Linked DNA regions of Flammeovirga yaeyamensis. Each later gene encodes a partner of the first gene's protein in a complex. Links are inferred from orthologs where the notes say so. Each region holds a gene or a part of one and is shown on either strand. Other genes may lie near its edges.

Region 1 (3,299 bases):
AATATTACATCAATGTGTTGATTATGAGCAATTTTTTTTAAATTAAGATACGCTTGAAATACAATACATACAATATATGACTCAAGAACTACTTAACTACTATGATAATTCCCCATTAGGCGTAACTATTTACAAACGATTAGCACCACATAAATTTGAAATATATTATTATAATGAAGCTGGTCGGGAAATGGATGGATTATCAGAGAATGAAACCAAGGGAAAGTTGTTGGAAACTGTTTTCCCTAATTGTGAGGAGATAGGATTATCTCAATTGTTGGAAAAAGTATATCTAGATGGGAAAACTCAGGTGATCCCCTTCATGGGTTTTAAATCAGATAATACGAAAACTATTCATAGAACGAATAGAGTACAGAAATTGGAAGAACCTTACGTTGTAAGTGTTTTCTCCGATGAGTCACAAACGTATTCTTATATACGTCAGATCGAAAAGGATAATAGAAAATTAAATCATGCCTTAGATTACACTTCACATCACTTAAGAGGGAATTTATCAACTTCTTTAGGAATTTTGGAGTTATTTGAAGCTACCGATGTATCTCGTGAAGAAAAACAGTTTTTACTAAATGTAATTAAGAAGAATCTTGAAAACATTGATTCTAAGATGCATCACTTGGTAGATTTACTGTATAAAGAAGTGAAAGAAGATGAGAAAATATTGAAAAAGCATAAGTTTAAAACCTTCCATTTGAAGAACTCAAGAGTATCATAAAACAAAAGGCTGTCTCTAATGAAAGAAACAGCCTTTTGTATATGTTTACTCTACCGATGATTTCGATTACATCATGCCTGGCATACCACCACCCATTGGAGGCATAGCAGGAGCTGCAGCACCAGCTTCTTCTTTCTCGTTAGAAACTACACAGTCTGTAGTTAACAACAATGAAGCTACTGAAGCAGCGTGCTCAAGTGCAAGACGAGTTACTTTAGTTGGGTCGATTACACCAGCCTCAACTAAGTCTTGGTACTCCTCTGTACGCGCATTGAAACCGAAGTTACCTTCACCTTCTAAGATTTTATTTACGATAACTGATGCCTCTAAACCAGCGTTACCCAAGATAGTTCTCAATGGAGCTTGGATAGCAGTTTTTACGATTTGAACACCAATTTCTTCGTCTGGGTGAGCTGTATCAACAGAATCAAGAACAGATGAAGCTCTCAATAGGGCAGTACCTCCACCAACTACGATACCTTCTTCAACCGCTGCTCTTGTTGCTGCTAAAGCATCATCCACACGGTCTTTCTTTTCTTTCATTTCTGTTTCAGTCGCTGCACCGATATAGATAATTGCAACACCGCCAGCCAATTTAGCCAAACGCTCTTGTAATTTTTCTTTATCGTAATCAGAAGTTGTGTTTTCAATTTGAACACGGATCTCAGCAACACGAGCAGCAACAGCGTCAGCATTACCTGCACCGTTAACAACAACAGTGTTGTCTTTGTCGATGATCATTTTCTCCGCAGTACCTAACATATCGATAGTCGCATCTTCTAACTTCATACCTGTTTCGTCAGAGATGACAGTACCACCTGTAAGTACAGCGATGTCTTGTAACATAGCTTTACGACGGTCACCAAAACCAGGAGCTTTAACTGCTGCTACTTTTAATGCACCACGGATTTTGTTTACTACTAATGTAGCCAATGCTTCAGAATCAACATCCTCAGCGATGATTACTAGAGGCTTGCCAGTTTGAGCTACTTGCTCTAATACTGGAAGCAATTCTTTCATTGTAGAAACTTTCTTGTCGTAGATCAAGATGTATGGAGATTCCATATCTGCTTCCATTTTCTCTGTGTTAGTCACAAAGTATGGAGAAAGGTATCCACGGTCGAATTGCATACCTTCAACAGTTTTTACTTCTGTTTCAGTACCTTTTGCTTCTTCAACAGTGATCACACCATCTTTACCTACTTTTTCCATCGCTTCAGCGATCATTTTACCGATCTCAGCGTCGTTGTTCGCAGAAATTGTTGCTACTTGCTCAACTTCTTTGTTTGTTTCAACAGTTTTTGAAGAGTTTTTCAACTCAGCAACGATGGCTTTCACTGCTTTGTCGATACCACGCTTCAAGTCCATTGGGTTAGCACCTGCCACTACGTTTTTGATACCTGTAGTGAAGATGGCTTGAGTAAGAACAGTGGCTGTAGTTGTACCATCACCTGCCTCATCAGCAGTTTTAGAAGCTACTTCTTTTACCAACTGAGCACCCATGTTTTCGATAGGCTCTGCTAATTCGATTTCTTTAGCTACTGATACACCATCTTTAGTAACGTGTGGTGATCCGAATGATTTTTCTAAAATAACGTTACGACCTTTTGGTCCCAAAGTAACTTTCACTGCGTTTGCCAATGCATCAACGCCTTTCTTTAATCCTTCGATTGCTTCTGTATCGAAATGAAGATTTTTTGCCATAATATTTTTAAGATTAAACGCTGATGTTCTCAGCGAAATAATGTTGTGTTAAATGTAATGTTGAAGTTTCCTTCTAAAATTTGAGTATAAATTAAACGATCGCTAAGATGTCCGCCTCACGCATCATCAAATAATCTGTACCGTCTAAGTTTAATTCTGTACCAGAATATTTACCATAAATTACAGTGTCTCCAACTTTAACTGTCAAAGGCTCGTCTTTTGTTCCGTTTCCTACTGCTACAACAGTACCTTTTTGAGGCTTCTCTTTCGCATTGTCAGGAATAAATAGACCTGATGCAGTTTTTGTTTCAGCTGCTGCAGGCTCGATAAGTACTCTGTCCGCTAAAGGTTTAATGTTCACTTGTGACATTGGAATCTATTGTTTTAAAAGTTATTAATCATTCAAAAAATAAAGTCTCCCACATTTTGGGATACTGACACTCGTTTTGCCAAGAGTGTGCCAATAGACTTTTTGATAAAAATTGTCAGTGAAATGTGTCAAAATGACGGGAAATGATTTTTGGAGGTAAGGAGATTGGAGATGATGTTGGGGGTGGGGGTCAAAATGACACGGTTTTTTTAGGTAATAGGTAATAACTAATAACTAATAGGGGTGACGCGGCGATGATTTTAATTTGGAACTAAGGAACTAAGGGGGGAGGGTATTCTATTAGGATAGAGTATCAAAATCCTATGAATTTATTTTTTTAGTTAGGAGTTAGGAGTTGCCAAAACTGGCGCAAATGTTAAGCGCTAGCGACATTTGTGTCTAAAAACGTTAGAGGTCTCCCGACCTCGTATTTTAACTATAGAACTGAGGAGTGAGGATATTCTATGGGGTAAAAGTATCAAAAGCCCAGGA
Region 2 (3,276 bases), 560 kb from region 1 along the record:
AAACACTTGTATTTGTTTATAGAAAAATCAGATTTCATTTTTACAATTCTGAACGAAATCTGTAGTTCCTCTTTTTATAAATTCAATTTGTTATAGACTTATTTGATAAAAAAACTTCAAAGACTTTTGTACTACTTTATTACATTTCTATATTTGCAATTGCAATCTTATCAAGAAAGGCAGAGGGATTGGGCCCTATGAAGTCTTGGCAACCTGCGCTCCTCAAAGCAAGGTGCCAACTCCCACCACGAAGGTGTTCGTGAAAAGATGAGTTTAACTCCATAAAATTTCATATTCATTGCATTGCAATACTGTCTATACTGATAAGTTCACGGATGAACCAAAATTTGGGCTGAGTGTTTTTTAGAAGTTTAAAACAGCATATTATTTCTTTTTGTCTACTGTTATTTTTAACAGGATGCTTTGAGCTACAAGAAAAGTTAGAAGTGACAGAAAGCGGAAAAGGTGATTATTCCTTTACTTTTGATTTTTCTCAGAGTAAAGATATCTTCAATATTATTTCTGCATATAAAGACAAAAACGATCAACGCATTTTTGAACCAAAAAAATACGAAAAACCTCTACAATTGCTAAGCCGAGAATTAAATACACTTCCCGGTGTGTACAATTGTAAGACTTTATTAGACTCTACCCATTGGAGGTTAGGTATTCGTTTTGCATTTGTTGATATTCATGCATTCAATTCCGCTCTCTCGAAAATTAACCTCTCTAAGAAGGAGGAGGTTTTCATCAAAATGAAGAGAAAAAAAGCTGAATGGGTTCAGAATGTAAATTGGATGAATATCATCACATCGCAACTACCAAATTCTGAAGAATCAAAGAAATTGATGTTGCAACAAGTGGATTCTGCTTCTTACAATTTCCATTGGAATCTGAACAGAAATATCAAAACTGTAAAATCTTATGAGATCGAACGAATGGGAACATCAGAATTGGTATTTGAAGGAAAAATTCCAAGCATTGAAAAAGCAGAGTATATCACTCAATGGAATGTAAAATTTAAATGAGATTATCATAAATAATAGAAATATGACCTATTTATTCACATCCGAATCTGTATCTGAAGGGCATCCAGATAAAATTGCCGATCAAATATCGGATTCAATTTTAGATGCTATGTTGGCACAAGACCCTACTTCACGTGTGGCTTGTGAAACTATGGTTACTACAGGTTTAGCTGTAATTGCTGGAGAAATTACGACAAAAGCATATGTTGAAATTCCAGATGTTGTTCGTGAGACTATCGACAAAATCGGGTACAATAAAGAAGATTATTACTTCGCAGCTCACTCTTGTGGTGTTCAAGTAGCATTACATAGCCAATCTCCAGATATTGCTCAAGGTGTAAACGTGGGTGAAGGTGTTGATAAAGATCAAGGTGCTGGTGACCAAGGTATGATGTTTGGTTACGCTACTAAAGAGACGCCAAGCTATATGCCAATGGCACTTGCTTTCTCTCATGGTCTAGTAAAAAGATTAGCTGAAATCCGTAAAACTCAGCCTGAATTAATCGGTTATTTAAGACCAGATGCTAAGGCTCAGGTAACCATTGAATATAACGAGGACAATACTCCTAAAAGAGTACACACTATCGTTGTTTCTACTCAGCACGATGAGTTCCCTAATAAATCAGACGATGATGCATTGGCTCAAATTGCAGAAGATGTGAAAAAACACGTTATTCCTGCTGTTATTCCAAATGCTTTGATCGATGCAGATACTATCTTCCACATCAACCCAACAGGTAAATTCGTTATCGGTGGACCTCACGGTGATGCTGGCTTGACTGGTCGTAAAATTATTGTAGATACTTACGGTGGTAAAGGTGCTCACGGTGGTGGTGCATTCTCAGGAAAAGATCCATCTAAAGTAGACCGTTCTGCTGCTTATGCTGCAAGACACATTGCTAAAAACTTAGTAGCTGCAGGTGTAGCTGACGAAGCTTTAGTACAAGTGGCTTATGCTATTGGTGTTTCTACACCAGTATCATTGAACGTACAAACTTACGGTACTTCAAAAGTAGACAAAACAGATGCTGAAATTTCAAATATCGTTAACGAGCTTTTCGATATGCGTCCTAAGGCAATTGTTGATCGTTTAGGTCTTACTAACCCTATTTTCTCTCCAACGGCTGCTTACGGTCATATGGGACAAGAACCATATACTAAAGAAGTTGAGTTGGAAATCAGAAATATCGAAGAAAAAGACGGTAAGAAAGTAACGACTACTACAATCGAGAAAAAAGAAGTAGAATTCTTTACATGGGAGAAACTAGATTATGTCGATAAGATTAAATCTGCTTTCGGATTGTAATATTTTTCTATAAATAATATTATTTCTAAATCCTTGTTGGTAATTTCACCAACAAGGATTTTTTTATTTTACGATATATGCGTTTCACTCTTATACTTCTACTCCTATTATCTAACCTAATCACTTTTGCGCAATCAAGTGATAGTTTATCTATTCATCAAAAACCAAAAAATAGAAAAACTGTTGGCCTTGTTCTAAGTGGTGGTGGTGCAAAAGGTATTGCCCATATTACCGTCATCAAAGTTCTTGAAGAATATGGTATTCCAATTGACTATATTACGGGTACTTCTATGGGAGCAATTGTTGGTGGATTTTATGCTGCAGGTTACACCACTGATGAATTGGAAATGTTTATCAGAGACCCTCAATTCCAAGATTGGGTATCAGGTAAAGTCAATACCGACGATCAATTTTATTTTGGTCGACAAGAAAGAGGAGCTGAATGGGTGAACTTTAATATTGAATATGATTCCATCTATGGTTTATCATGGGATCCCACAATTATCCCTACTGGTCTACTGAATTATAACCTTTCTGCCCGCCTTTTTAAACGCTCCAAAGAAATTGATTATGATTTCGATAATCTAGATGTTCCCTTTAGAGCCGTAGTATCTGATATCTTCGAAAGAAAAGCCATTGCCGTGGGTGAAGGAGATTTAATGAGTGCTATTCGTGGATCTATGGCTGTACCATTGGTCTTTTCTCCAGTAAAAATCCAAGATAAATATGTATATGATGGTGGTATCTACAACAACATCCCTGTAGATGTCATGAAGGAAGAATTTAATCCCGACATGGTCATTGCGGTTAACCTTGGTGCACATGATATGTTTGAAGAATATCCTTATGATAGAGATGAAGAACTTATCAAAGGCAATGTTTTAAAGTTCATTGTCATGAATAACACCTACCCCAAAGAACTTGACGATAAAGAAGATATTT

Evidence for each region.
Region 2: the proteins of groL (region 1) and metK are in contact, whole or in part, in a cryo-EM structure (PDB 8P4O), measured with the Escherichia coli proteins. The link is inferred for Flammeovirga yaeyamensis from one-to-one orthologs.

What each region holds. Positions count from the first base shown.
Region 1 is NZ_CP076132.1:3,495,370-3,498,668, reverse strand. Bases 119-3,079 are described here. They hold groL (chaperonin GroEL), read right to left. Parts: upstream 2,438-3,079; coding sequence 800-2,437; downstream 119-799. Other genes in these bases: KMW28_RS13650 (co-chaperone GroES), read right to left, coding at 2,529-2,807; KMW28_RS13660 (transcriptional regulator), read left to right, coding at 119-733. Outside these bases: more of KMW28_RS13660, read left to right, coding at 77-118.
Region 2 is NZ_CP076132.1:4,054,010-4,057,285, forward strand. The notes cover bases 255-3,192. They hold metK (methionine adenosyltransferase), read left to right. Parts: upstream 255-1,050; coding sequence 1,051-2,334; downstream 2,335-3,192. Other genes in these bases: KMW28_RS16000 (hypothetical protein), read left to right, coding at 447-1,028; KMW28_RS16010 (patatin-like phospholipase family protein), read left to right, coding at 2,412-3,192. Also shown: more of KMW28_RS16010, read left to right, coding at 3,193-3,276. UniProt on the Escherichia coli protein: Catalyzes the formation of S-adenosylmethionine (AdoMet) from methionine and ATP.